Linked DNA regions of Lujinxingia sediminis. The protein of the gene in region 1 interacts with the protein of each later gene in a pairwise test. Links are inferred from orthologs where the notes say so. Each region holds a gene or a part of one and is shown in the gene's direction. Other genes may lie near its edges. The genes, in order: ftsZ and rlmN.

Region 1 (6,874 bases):
CGTGCAAATAATCGGCGGAAGCCGACCCGGGAGCAGCGCGTGGCCAGCCGTAAAGAGACGGCCTGGCTGTGGGCGCGGCGGCTGGGAACGTCTCTGGCGGTGATCGCCGTGGGTCTGGGGCTGCCGTATCTGGTGCTTCAGGGTTACAGCCACACCATGCAGAGCGAGTACTTCCAGGTGAACTACCTCGATGTCGAGGGGCTCAATTACCTGGAGGAGCGTGAGCTCTTGGAGGCCGCCGAGCGCATTGCGGGCGAGAACATCCTCAACGTCGATCCGCGACGCATTGAAAGTGCGATGAGTGGGCTGCCTTTTGTGCGTTCGGTCGAGGTCGAGCGTCGCCTGCCCGACCGCCTGAGGATCACGATTGAGGAGTATGAGCCGGCTGCGCTGATCGCCGACGAGGGCATCTGGCTTGCAGATACCCGTGGCGAGGTCTTTCTGGCGATGGACAGCGCTCGCAGTATTGAGGGTCTCTGGGAGCTTCCGCTGGTGACCGGACTTACGCGAGCTGAACTCGTTGAAGATGAGGCGCGTCAGCGTCTGCTTGAGGCGCTCTCGGTGTGGGAGCTCTATCACGCCATGGGGCTCGATAAGCAGCAGCCGCTGAGTGAGCTGCACCTCGATTCGGTCCTGGGGCTTTCCATGGTGACCGCTGAGACGGGAACAGAGATTCGGTTGGGGTGGGGCCGCTGGCAAGATCGTCTCAGCCGATTGAAAGTCGTGCAGACCTCGCTGATTCGGCGAGGGATGGACGCGGAGTATGTATTGATTGACCAGGAGCGCGACTTGAGTCGCGTGACTGTGGGGCCGCGCACCGAGCCATGGATGCGCGAGGATGCGGCCTCCGCGGGGGCCTCGCCATAGGCGTGGCGAAGCCCCTTTGTATGACGGTACTGGAAGTTCATTTGTAGATGTTTCTGGACTCGTGATGGTCGCTACGTGGGGTGGCGAGGGCACGGGGTTCGGGCCGAGACCAGGGAAGGTGCGGAATGGCGAATCGACGTAATGGTGAGATTGTTGTTGGGCTTGATATCGGGACGACTAAAATCGCCTGCATCATCGGCGAGGTGACCCCTGAAGGGATCGATGTCATCGGGATTGGGTCGCACCCCTCGAAAGGGATGCGTAAGGGAGTGGTGATCAACATCGACGCCACGATCAACTCGATCAAGAAGGCCGTCGAAGAAGCCGAGCTGATGGCAGGCTGCGAGGTCAACACGGTGCACGCAGGCATCGCCGGCGGCCACGTGTTGGGCTTTAACTCTCACGGCATCGTCGCCATCAAAGATAAAGAAGTGAAGGGCGGGGATCTTGATCGCGTGGTCGACGCGGCCCGCGCGGTGGCCATCCCCATGGATCGTCAGCTGCTGCACGTGATCCCTCAGGAGTACATCATCGATGAGCAGGACGGCATCAAGGAGCCCCTGGGCATGACCGGGGTGCGCCTGGAGGCCAAGGTCCACATTGTGACCGCGTCGGTGACCAGCGTTCAGAACATCGTCAAGTGTGCCAACGCCTGCGGTCTCAACGTGGCCGACATCGTGCTTGAGCAGCTCGCCAGCAGTGAGGCGGTGCTCGGCGCCGACGAGAAGGAGCTCGGTGTGGCGGTGGTCGATATCGGTGGGGGCACCACCGATATCGCCATCTACAGCCAGGGAAGCCTTGTTCACACCGCTGTGCTTTCGGTGGGTGGGAACCACCTGACGAACGACATCGCCGTGGGCCTTCGCACCCCGATGGCCGAGGCCGAGCGCATTAAGCAGCGTTATGGCTGCGCGATGACCGGCAAGGTTAGCGCCGAAGAAACCATTGAGGTGCCCTCGGTGGGTGGGCGTCCGCCGCGGATCTTGAGTCGCCAGATCTTGAGCGAGATCATTGAGCCGCGTGTCGAAGAGATCTTTGCTTACGTGGCCCGTGAGATCAAAGAGTCGGGCTGTGAGGATCTCATCTCGGGTGGCGTCGTGATCACCGGCGGTACCACACTTCTTGAGTGCATGCCGGAGCTTGCTGAAGAAGTACTTGGATTGCCGGTGCGCCGCGGTGTTCCGCGCAATATCGGTGGGCTCGTGGATGTGGTGCGTAACCCCAAATTCGCCACCGGGGTTGGCCTTGTGCAGCATGGCGCTAAAGCGCCCGAACGCGCGCCTTTCGGCGAGAGCCATGGCAACCTCTACCAACGCCTGACCACGCGTATGCGCGAGTGGCTTGCCGAGATGTTCTAAGCCTGCTTGCTGACGGATGGGGGCGGTGCTATCGTCGCGCGAAGTCTCAGCTTTATGTGGAAACAAGGCGCGGAGTGTTACCGTTGTCCCTTGGAAGGAGGATGGCATCATGACCAAGTCCGTCCTTGCGGTAAGCGCGCCTTGAGGCGTATCATCTGCGCCCGCCCACGGGTGGGCACAGATGTTCAGTTCTGACTCAGGAGTCCAGGGAAAAGGTATGCTCGAGTTCGATGACGCCGATGTCTCAAACGCGGCAAATATTAAAGTGATCGGCGTGGGTGGGGGAGGCGGCAACGCCATCAACACGATGATCACCGAGGGGATCTCCAGCGTGGAGTTCATTGCAGCCAACACTGACTTGCAGGCGCTGGAGACGAACCTCGCCACGGTCAAGATTCAGCTTGGCGGAGCACTGACAAAAGGTCTTGGTGCCGGTGCGAATCCGGACGTCGGACGTAACTCGGCGCTCGAAGACCAGACCCGCATCGCCGAGGCGCTCAAGGGTGCCGATATGGTCTTTGTGACTGCCGGGATGGGCGGTGGGACCGGTACCGGCGCTGCGCCAATCATCGCGAGTATCGCCCGGGAGTTGGGCGCGCTGACTGTTGGTGTGGTGACCAAACCCTTCCAGTTTGAAGGGCGCCGCCGTCGTCGCTCCGCTGATGAGGGCATTCGCAACCTGGCCAGCGCGGTCGATACGCTGATCACGATCCCCAACCAGCGTCTGCTGGCGATCGCCGGTGAGCAGACCACGATCCTGGAAGCCTTCAAAAAGGCTGATGAGGTGTTGCTCTATGCCGTGCAGGGGATCTCGGATCTCATTACGGTGCGTGGTCTGGTTAACGTCGACTTTGCGGACGTGCGCACCATCATGACCGGCAAAGGGCTGGCTTTGATGGGCACGGGCCGTGCCTCCGGCCCGACCCGTGCGTTGGAAGCCGCCGAGACGGCGATCTCCTCGCCGCTTCTCGAGGATGTCTCCATCGAGGGCGCTACCGGCATTCTCGTCAACATCACCGGTGGCGTTGATATGACGCTCACCGAGATCAACGACGCGATGATGCTCATCGAGCAGGCCTCGCATGAGGACGCCAACATTATCTTCGGCAATGTGATCGAAGAGGATATGCGCGATGAGCTGATGGTGACCGTCATTGCCACGGGCTTTGACAAGGCGCGCGCCGAAAGCTCGGACTTCAGCGAGATGAGCCGCCGTCGCGAGTCGACGACGCGTCAGTCGGCCCCGGTCGCCGCAGCGCCCCGTCAGGCTGAGCCGCCTCGTGCGCCGGCACCGGTTGAAGAGGAGGTGGTCGAGAGTGTGCCCGCCCAGCGTGGTGCGCCTGCCTACCAGAGTGGTGCGCGCTACGATCGCGGCGCACAGGACTCGGTGACCGAGCGTCGCGCCTCCTTTCTGCGTTCGAACACGGGCAGTCACTCGGTACCCGGTGGCCTGAGCGCAACGGAGGAAGAAGAGATCGATACGCCGACCTTCCTGCGCAACTCGCGGCGGCGCAACGACTCCTGATCTTCGGGCGACGCGGTCGCTCAAAGCCCGCTCTCAATGGGAGCGGGCTTTTTTGTCTTTGAGAGCAGTTATGACAGGTTTGATTGAGAACGTCTCGGTCGTGCTGGTGGAGCCCCAGGATGACATCAACATCGGCAACGCGGTGCGTGCCTCCAAGAACTTCGGCATCGAAGATCTTCGGCTGGTGAACCCGGCGAACGCCGATCGCGAACGCATCGCGATCAGCGCGCCGCGCGCTCATGAGACCATCGATCGGATGGGCCGTTTTGGTTCGCTTGATGAGGCCCTTGATGATTGCGTGATGACTGTGGGGCTGACCGCTCGGGTGCGCTCGGCCCACTGGCGTGTCCTGGAGCCGGAGCAGGCCGCCGCAGAGCTTATCGCTGAGGCAGCAAAGGGCCGACGCGTGGCGATGCTTTTTGGTCGGGAGGATAGCGGACTTCCTAACAGCGCGCTTGATCGCTGTCAGGCGGTGGTCACCATCCCCACCAACCCCGACTACAGCTCCATCAATCTGGGACAGGCGGTGTTGTTGATGGTCTGGGAGGTCTCCCGAGCCCTTCGAAAGATGGAGGCCGGTGACGTGGAGACGGCCCCGAGGCTCGCCATGCAGACGGAGTGGCACTCCGAGTTTGACCCGGCACCGATGGCCGGGCTCACGCGGATGTTTGGCCAGGCGGAAGCAGCGCTCCAGGCCATTGAGTTTGTGAAGGGGAGCAGCAACGATCACATCATGCGCAGCCTGCGATCGGTCTTTTTGCGCGCGCGCCTCGATTCCCGCGAGCTGGCGATCTGGCACGGGATTTTTAAGGAGATCGTGGCGTATATGCGCCGCAAGGGCATGGAACCCTGAGCGAGGAGCGCTCAGTCCGCCGAGAAGCAGTAGTTGGTCTCGGCCTGCTCGTCGGCGTCGTAGCAGCGATGTCCATCGCGGCAGGCGTCGTCGCTCTCGCAGCTCTTAAGGCAGAAGCTGGTGTGGCGGTCGATCACCACGCAGGTCGCGTCCTCGGGGCAGTCCCCCGGGCGACAGCCGCGCACGGTGCAGAGCCCCCCCTCCACCGAGAGGTCGCAGCGCGCGCCGGAGGGGCACTCGTTGTCGGAGGCGCATTCCGCGCCGATCTGCGGCGCGCATCCGACGGCCAGCATCAGCGTCAGGGTGAGGATGGCAGGGAGCATGCGCGTCAATGGGAAGAATGGGAGCATGGGGCAACGTTCTGGCTGGAGTTCAGGTGGGCGCGACGCGCTGAGGCTGGCAGGATGCCAGCGACCCGGTCGTTCTACCGTCGCATTGAGATGCTGACAAGATGAAGCCAGCCAGCGCGAAGAGAGCAGGGGGGATGCTCGTGGGGCTTTCGGCCTCGGTGCTCACGCATCTGCTGGCGGTGGTAGTGCTGGCCTGGGTTGTTTCAGGACCGGAAGCGCAGACTGATGAGGAGGAGGCGGTCGAGGTGGTGCTCGAGGATTGGGAGCCACGCTTCGATGAGCCCGACGTCGAGGCTGTGCTGGAGGAGCCTCTTCGTCGTGAGAATCCACCGCTCCCGGATGAGACTCCTCGCCCCGAAGTGGTGCAGCAGGAAGAGCCTCCGCCTCAACAACCAGATCCGCAAGATGACGATGCGCAGCAAGAGCCGCAGCCGCCCTCAGACCAGGCGATCGCCGTGGAGTTGCAAAACCCCGATCCCGCCGAGGAGGAGCCCGAAGATGCGGAGTTCATCGCCGAGGTTGCCCGGCGCACCGATGTACAGATGGTGGCCGAGCAGACGACCCTGGAAGACGCCGAGGCACCCGAGCCCGACGAAGACGTCACGGCCCCGGAGCAGGAGGTCGCGTCGGATGCACCCGAGTACCTCGCCAGTGAGGCTGAGGTGAACGACGAAGATCTGGAGGGAGCTCGTGAAGATCAGGGCACCTCGGAAGAGGTCGTCGCCAGATCGAATGCTCCCTCTGAGGTCGGACGCGATGAGGAGGTTCCTGCCGCTCAGGCAGCGGTAGACCGGCGCGATGAGCCTGTGGTGGAGCCGCTGCCTGTGGCTGAGCCTGAGCCATCCGAACTCGCTGCAGACGATCTGGCCATGAGGCTCCCCGCCGATGAGGCAGCTGAGGTGCCGCTTGCTCGAGATCGCGCTCTGGATACGGCTGAGAGAGCCGAGACGTCTGATCCCAAAGAGGCACCGAGCACCACAGAGCCTCAAGATGCGGCGGCGTCCGGCGTCGCTGACGAGACCCTGGGGCCGGCACGTCTTTTCGGGCGAGATATGAAGGCTTACCAGGAGGTCTTCGAGGAGAGGGATGCAGAACGGGCTGATGAGATTGCCGAAGCGCGTGCCTCGCAGCGACGACGGTTGCTCAGCGGTTGGCAGGGAGACAGCGCGAAGCTGCGCGCGAGCCTGCAGAACTTCGTGCCACATGTGCAGGTGGGCAATCATACGCAGGTCAACGCCGCCTCGGCCGCCCACGCCACGATGATCGCGCGGATGCACCGCCGCTACATTCACCCGCAATGGGCCGAAGGGTTTGTGCGTCGCATTGAGTCCGACCTCTCCATGGCTCACCCCCTTAACAATCTGGAGTTGATGGCTCGCCTTGAGCTTGTGATCGACGGTGAGACGGGGGAGGTTGTCGATGTGGTTCGTCTGGAGAGTTCCGGCAACGAGTTCTTTGACGGGCAGGCGATCATCGTTGCCTGGAACATCACCTCGGTGGCACCCGTGCCCGATGAGGTCATCAGCCATGATGGCCGGGTCTACATCCACTGGGAGTTTGCCCGTGGACCACGCCTCTGCGGAACCTTCGGCGCACGGATTTTCAAACTGACCGAGCCCGGATCTGAGCGTCAGCTGGACATGTAATGAGGGGGCTGCGTGCTTGACTTTAAGGGTGGGCGCACCTAGTGTCCCGCGCCGTACGCAGCCTCGGCCTACTCTCCATGGGTGGGTTGCCGGGGAGTTGATGCGTACCGGAGCAATTCATTTTACTTCTGACCCAAAAGGAACCCCATGGCCCTGCATCCGGATCGCAAAGCGGAGATTATCGAACAGTTCAAGCGCGGTGAAGGCGACACCGGCAGCCCCGAAGTTCAGGTGGCGCTGCTGACTACCCGCATCAATGAGCTGCAGTCCCACTT
Region 2 (7,018 bases), 280 kb from region 1 along the record:
AGCTACGTGAGTCTCGACGGCAACATCGGTTGCATGGTGAACGGCGCCGGTCTGGCCATGGGCACCATGGACATCATCAAGCACTACGGCGGCGAGCCGGCCAACTTCCTGGATGTCGGGGGTGGAGCGACCAAAGAAACCGTCGCCGAAGCCTTCAAGATCATCACGCAGGATGAGGCGGTGAAGGCCATCTTCATCAACATCTTCGGCGGCATCATGAAGTGTGACGTGATCGCCGACGGCGTGGTCAACGCGGTTCAGGAAGTGGGCCTGAAGGTGCCGCTTGTGGTCCGTCTGGCGGGCACCAACGTGGAGCTCGGCAAGAAGATTCTCAACGAGAGCCCCTTCGATATCGTGAGCGCCGACAGCATGGCCGACGGCGCCCGCAAGGCCATCGAGCTGACCCAGGGCTGATAGGCCCGGCGCAAACCAAGACGCGTTGACCGGCGCGAGCGCCCCTCAGAGTGGGGCGCCGCCCAGAGACATATAGAGGTTGAAGATGAGTGTAATGGTAGACGAGTCCACCCGGCTGATCGTGCAAGGGATCACCGGTTCGGTCGGTAGCTTTCATACCGAGCAGATGATCGAGTACGGCACCAACGTCGTCGGTGGTGTGACCCCCGGCAAAAGCGGCCAGAAAGTTCACGGCGCGCCGGTCTTCGATACGGTGGCTGAAGCTGTCGCGGAGACGCAGTGCAACGCCAGCGTCATTTACGTGCCGCCGCCCTTTGCGGCCGATGCCATCATGGAAGCGGCGGATGCCGGTGTGGAGCTCATTGTCGCCATCACCGAAGGCGTGCCCGTTCAGGACATGATCACGGTGGTGCGCTACCTCAAAGACAAGAACGTGCGCCTTCTCGGCCCGAACTGCCCCGGGGTGATCAGCCCGGGTAAGTGCAAGATCGGCATCATGCCCGGTCATATTCACCTCCCGGGTAAGGTCGGCGTTGTGAGCCGCTCCGGTACGCTGACCTACGAGGCGGTTGGTCAACTCACCGCGCTGGGCATCGGGCAGAGCACCTGCATCGGTATCGGCGGCGACCCGATCAACGGCATGAACTTCATCGATGCGCTTGAGCTCTTTGAGGCCGACCCGGACACCGAAGCCGTCGTCATGATTGGCGAGATCGGTGGTACGGCTGAAGAAGAGGCCGCCGAGTGGGTTCAGAAGAACATGAGCAAGCCTGTGGCGGGCTTTATCGCCGGTGCCTCGGCCCCTCCCGGAAAGCGCATGGGCCACGCCGGTGCGATCATCTCCGGAGGCAAAGGCACGGCCGAAGAGAAGTTCAAGGCCATGGAGGCCGCAGGTATTGCCGTCTCGCGCTCGCCGGCCGAGATCGGTGAGACCCTCAAAAAAGCGATGGGCTAAGTTCGCCCTTTGTTTTGATAGCGACACCAACATTCAACGATTGAATCTGGAGACACACGATGGCGATTGAACGCACCCTGAGCATCATCAAGCCCGACGGCGTGGAAAAGAACGTGATCGGCAAGATCATCGCGCGTTTTGAAGAAGAAGGCCTCACCCCGGTGGGCATCCGCATGGCGCACCTGGCCAAGCACGAAGCCGAAGGCTTCTATGCTGTACACAAAGAGCGTCCCTTCTTCGGTGAGCTCGTTGAGTTTATGACCCGCGGCCCGGTGGTCGTGATGGCGCTTGAAGGCGAAGATGCCGTGGCCAAGAACCGCGAGATCATGGGTGCTACCAACCCGGCGGAAGCTGCCGAAGGGACCCTGCGCGCGCTCTACGCCACCGACATCGGCGAAAACACCGTGCATGGCTCGGACTCGGCGGAGAACGCCGCGATCGAGATCAAGTACTTCTTCAGCGACGTGCAGCTTTTCTCGCGCGGCTGATGTTTTGAGGCCGTCGCCGGCGTTGGGCTGGCGACGGTCTTCACCTCGCGCCTTGCAGGGCTGGCGCAAGGTGAATGCTCAGCCAACGCACCCTTGTAGGGAATGCGTGTGTTGAGGTGGCGGCACGATTTGAGATCCTTTCGCACGCGGCGTAGGCTCAGTTCGGCCGCCTTTTTTCTGAGAGAGAGACACCCATGCGACGCGAACGCTCCCCGAGCATCGACCAGGCGCTCGAAGCGCTGAGCCAGGGCACCGACGAACTCGGTCCCATTGACCTGAAAAACTTCACACAGGCTGAGCTCAAGAAGTTGCTCGCCGAGGGGTTTGGCGAGAAGGCATTTCGCGCCAAACAGGTCTACCAATGGCTCTACCTGCACCTGGCCGACGATTTTGAGGCGATGACCAACCTCTCCAAGGGGCTGCGTGAGCAGCTCAGTGCGAAGGTGCGTGTCTCGTCATTGGAGTTCAACGGCTCGCATACGGCCAGCGACGGCACCACCAAGCTCACCTTTAAGTGTGACGACGGCGCGGTCATTGAGACCGTTTACATCCCCTCGGAGGGGCGCAATACGCTGTGCATCTCCAGCCAGGTGGGGTGTGCGATGGGCTGCACCTTCTGCTACACGGCGAAGATGGGGCTTAAGCGTAATCTTAGCACCGCTGAGATCGTTGAGCAGGTCGTGCAGGCGCGCCGGCGGATGGGGGAGGTCAACGGGCATATCGGCAACATCGTCTTTATGGGCATGGGCGAGCCGCTGCATAACGTCGATAACGTCATCCGCGCGATTCATATTTTGACCGATGAGCAGGGGCTGAACTTCTCGCGACGCAAAGTCACTGTCTCGACCTCCGGGTTGGTACCGGCGATCAAGCGCCTGGGTGAGGAGACCGATGTGCAGCTCGCCATCAGCCTCAACGCGACCACCGACGAGACGCGCGGGCAGATCATGCCCGTCAACGACCGCTGGGATCTGGAGACGTTGATGGCGGCGCTCAAAGAGTTTCCGTTGACCAACCGCGAGCGCATCACCTTTGAATACGTGATGATTCGCGATTTGAATGACACGCTCGAAGACGCGCAGCGCATCATTGAGTTGACGCGGGATATCCCCTCCAAGATCAACCTCATCCCCTTTAACCCCCACCCGCGCACGCCCTTCCAAACTCCGCCGGAAGAGCGTATCGACGCCTTCCAGAAGTATCTGGTCGATCGCAACGTCGGCGTGTACCGTCGGCGCACCCGGGGACGCGATGAGATGGCCGCATGTGGTCAGCTCGGTAAGCCCGGGGAGAAGGAGCCGCCGCATGTGCGCAAGCGGCTGGAAAAGTTTCGCAATGAGAGCCCGGCCAACGCCTGAGAGTGAATGGGTCGAGCACGTAGTTCATTAAAGCATCGGACGCCGTGGTGCGTCTGAACGGAGTGAGTCCAGGCATGAGTCTTTTGGTCGTAGGGTCGGTGGCGTTTGATTCGGTTGAGACGCCTTTTGGTAAGGCAGAAGAGGCGATCGGCGGATCGGCGATGTTCTTCTCAACCTCCGCCAGTTATTTCACCGACGTGCAGCTCGTCGCGGTGATTGGAGAAGACTTCCCGCAGGAGGAGGTCGACTTTTTGTGCTCCCGCCAGATCGACTGTGAGGGGCTTCACCGCGTCGCCGGCAAGACCTTCCGCTGGGAGGGCAAATACGGCTTTGATCTCAACGAAGCCATCACCCTCGACACCCAGCTCAACGTCTTTGGAGATTTCCACCCGGAGTTGCCCGAGAGCTACCGTGACGCCGAGATCGTATTTCTGGCCAACATTGACCCCAGCCTGCAGCTGGAGGTGTTGGAGCAGGTCAAAAATCCGCGTCTGGTCGTGGCCGACACGATGAACTTCTGGATCGATGGTCCCCGGCGCGATGAGCTTGAGCGGGTCCTGAGTAAGGTCGATATGCTGGTGATCAACGAGGGCGAAGCGCGCAAGCTCGGCGGCGAAGCCAACGTGGTCAAGGCGGCTCGCGCGATTCAGGCTCGTGGTCCGAAACATCTGGTGATCAAGCGCGGTGAGTACGGCGCGTTGCTCTTCAGTGGCGAGGAGATCTTCTTTGCGCCAGCTTACCCGCTGGAGTCGGTCTTCGATCCCACCGGGGCCGGTGACACCTTCGCCGGCGGGCTTCTGGGGTATCTGTCGAGCTGTGAGACCATTGGAACGAAGGAGCTTCGCCAGGCCACCGTGGTGGGCTGTGTGATGGCGAGCTTCTGCGTGGAAGACTTCAGCCTCAATGCGCTGCGCGATCTGAATACGAAGGCGATTGAAGAGCGCTTTGCGCTCTTTGAGCAGCTTGTCGGGTTTGGTCCGCTGGAGCCGCTGGACGCCTGAAGGCAACTGTGAATTGGGTCGGCACCCGCTGCCGCACTTGAACCTGGATGAGGTAGAGCCATGAAGATGTCGAATGCGTGGATGGTGTGGTTAGTGTCGGCAGGGTTACTCGCGACGGCCGCATGCGGTGGCGAGTCCAATGAGGAGGTCGACGCGGGCGTGGAAACCGGTGACGATACCGGTGGCGACTACGCGGAGGAGCCGGACTTTGCGGCGCAGTACGATATGCGCTTCAACGCCTTTGCGTTTGAGCGGGGCACGCCGGGCTTCTCACTCAACAGCCCCCTTGAGTACTTCCTGGATCAGGACCTGGACTACCCGGTCGTGGTGCTGGTGGAACTTCGCGAGATCGACACCGAGGCGGGCACCCTGCAGGTGCGCGGCGGGGCGGGACTCAAGACCAACACCGCCGGTGAGTATGTCTGGGATGAAGAGGTCGAGGAGCCCGAAGCGGCGGCCGGCACCATCGCGGCGAATGGCGACTTTGAGGCGACCTTGCCGCTTTTGAGCTTTGTGGCGACGGTGGAGTCGGGCGGTGACATCAACAAGACGGTGATTCCGATTCGCGACCTGGCCATCGACGCGAAGATTCAGGCTGACGCGGCTGGCGAGAACCCGGTGATCAATGACGGGATGCTCAGTGGTTTCGTGCTTCTCTCGGAGATCGAAGGTGTGGGGCTGACCATTGTTCCCGGGCAAGAGCCGCTTGCTCTCACCCAGCTCTTCGGCGGGCCGGAATCGGTGAACTACGACTACGATGAGGATGGTGAGAACGACGCCTGGCAGCTCAGCGCGACGTTTAGCGCCCAGCAGACCGTGATCGTTGAGTGAAGCGGTCGGATAGGGGTGAGTGAGCCCGACGGGCGCGAGTAAGCAGAGGGCCGATTGACACCGTCGATCGGCCCTCTTTACAATCGCCCCTTCGATCGGGTGACTCCGTTGGGTCTGAGGGACCGCATAGTGTGTGCGGTCGGCCCGACGCGTATTAGACGTAGGCGAAGCGTGGAACGCGAGAACCGACAGCTGGGGGAATATCGACTGCTGGCCCATCTGGCCAAAGGTGGGCAGTCGGCGGTGTTTCTTGCGGCGCGTGGTGGGCCGCACGGCTTCTTTCGGCCGGTGGTGATCAAGGGAATTCCCGACCGAAATCTGGGAGACCGCCGCTTTGAGGCGCTTTTTTATAAGGAGGCGACGGTCTCCTCGCGCTTCTCCCACCCGCATGTGGTGACGGTGCACGACGCCAAGCAGGTGGGCGATGAGCACTTTATGGTCATGGACTATGTGGCCGGTCAGACCGTTGCCGACCTGGCGCAGCGGGCGTTTGCGCAGGGGGACGGGTTGAGCCTTCACGAGTCGCTGCTCATCGTGGCGGACGCGTGTGAGGGCCTCGATTACGTGCACGACTTCGTGGATATCGATCAGCAGAGCTACTCGATCGTACACTGTGATATCAGCCCGCAGAACCTGATGGTGACCTATCAGGGAGTCACACGCGTCTTTGATTTTGGCATCGCGCAGGTGGTGGGGGAGACGGCGGCGGGCGGCGATGAGCTGATCGGCGGAAAGTTTGCCTACATGAGCCCCGAGCAATGCCGCGGTGAGGGAGTGGACGGGCGCTCCGACATCTTTAGTCTGGGGGTGATTGTCTATGAACTTGTCAGTGCGCAGCGCCTCTTCCGACGGGGGTCGGTCGAGGAGGTGAAAGAGGCGCTTTTGCACGAACCCTTCGATGCTCCGAGTAAAGTTTCGGAGTGGGTTCCGGCGGAGATTGACCCGATCATCATGCGTGCGCTGGAGCGCGATCCGGCAGCCCGTTATCAGCGTGCGGGTGAGTTTGGCGCGGCGATTCGGGGATATCTGACCGGGCTGGGCGTCGATCTCGAAGCGCTTCGTGGGGGACTCGGTGCAAAGGTCGCCGCGCTTTTTGCTCAGGAGCGTAGGGATGTTGCCCGCGCGCTCCGAGACGCCCGCGAGCAGATGAGTGACCAGGCACTCCGACCGGCCAGTGAGACCTCCGTGGAGGTTGCTACCTACCGCGCTCAGCTGGTTGCCAGCGAAGAGGCGCTGGAGGAGGCCACCGCCCGCGTTGAGGAATTGAGCGTGGGTGCGCAGCGCGGTGCGGAGCTCATCGACGCGCTCTCCGACGAGGTTCGCGCGCTGCGCCGTCGCCAGGGCTACTTTGTGGCGGCGATTGTGGCGCTCTCACTCTTTGCAGCTGCGATCGCAACGCTCTCGATGAACGAGGTAGGTGTTGCGGCGACTGCCAGCGCCGAGGCTGCGGAGCAGGATTGAGGCAGGGGCGTCTCACGCGCATCATGTAAGAACGTCGTCATGTATCGTAGGTACGTTTTTATAAAAAAAGCCCGGGCTCATGGAGCCCGGGCTTTTTTGTGTGCTTTATCGGAGCCTCAGCTCAGCGCATCGCGCACCGCGCCCACAAAGGCCTCCACGGCTGCTGGAATACCGGCGGGGTTCTGGCCGCCGGCCTGCGCCAGGGTGGGGCGTCCGCCGCCGCGCCCATCGACGTGGCTGGAGACGCGGTTGATGAGGTCGCCGGCTTTCACTTTGCGGGCTTTGAATGCGGCGTCGGTCACCACGCAGATGAGCGCGGCCTTCTCGTCGATCTCGCTGGCGAGCAGCACGACGGCTTCGCCCTGGCCGAGCTTCTCGCGGAGGTTATCGGCGTAAGCCATCAGCTGGTCGCGGGTGCCGGCGGCGACCGAGGTGGCGATGACCTTAAGGCCATCAACCTCGGCGGCTTCGTCGAGCAGGGCGTCGGCGCCGCGGTTGGCGAGCTTTTGC

The links.
Region 2: the proteins of ftsZ (region 1) and rlmN interact in binary tests that used the Escherichia coli proteins (3 or more experiments, as listed by UniProt). The link is inferred for Lujinxingia sediminis from one-to-one orthologs.

Annotation. Positions count from the first base shown.
Region 1 is NZ_SADD01000001.1:1,004,542-1,011,415, forward strand. What follows is about bases 1,767-4,596. They hold ftsZ (cell division protein FtsZ), read left to right. Parts: upstream 1,767-2,442; coding sequence 2,443-3,750; downstream 3,751-4,596. Other genes in these bases: ftsA (cell division protein FtsA), read left to right, coding at 1,767-2,225; EA187_RS04130 (RNA methyltransferase), read left to right, coding at 3,821-4,596. Outside these bases: EA187_RS04115 (cell division protein FtsQ/DivIB), read left to right, coding at 40-867; more of ftsA, read left to right, coding at 993-1,766; more of EA187_RS04130, read left to right, coding at 4,597-4,603; EA187_RS04135 (hypothetical protein), read right to left, coding at 4,615-4,926; EA187_RS04140 (prolipoprotein diacylglyceryl transferase), read left to right, coding at 5,088-6,599; rpsO (30S ribosomal protein S15), read left to right, coding at 6,747-6,874. UniProt on the Escherichia coli protein: Essential cell division protein that forms a contractile ring structure (Z ring) at the future cell division site. The regulation of the ring assembly controls the timing and the location of cell division.
Region 2 is NZ_SADD01000001.1:729,517-736,534, forward strand. The notes cover bases 1,160-4,133. They hold rlmN (dual-specificity RNA methyltransferase RlmN), read left to right. Parts: upstream 1,160-2,051; coding sequence 2,052-3,215; downstream 3,216-4,133. Other genes in these bases: sucD (succinate--CoA ligase subunit alpha), read left to right, coding at 1,160-1,369; ndk (nucleoside-diphosphate kinase), read left to right, coding at 1,429-1,857; EA187_RS03025 (PfkB family carbohydrate kinase), read left to right, coding at 3,290-4,133. Also shown: sucC (ADP-forming succinate--CoA ligase subunit beta), read left to right, coding at 1-414; more of sucD, read left to right, coding at 500-1,159; more of EA187_RS03025, read left to right, coding at 4,134-4,216; EA187_RS03030 (hypothetical protein), read left to right, coding at 4,277-5,047; EA187_RS03035 (serine/threonine protein kinase), read left to right, coding at 5,219-6,508; alaS (alanine--tRNA ligase), read right to left, coding at 6,625-7,018.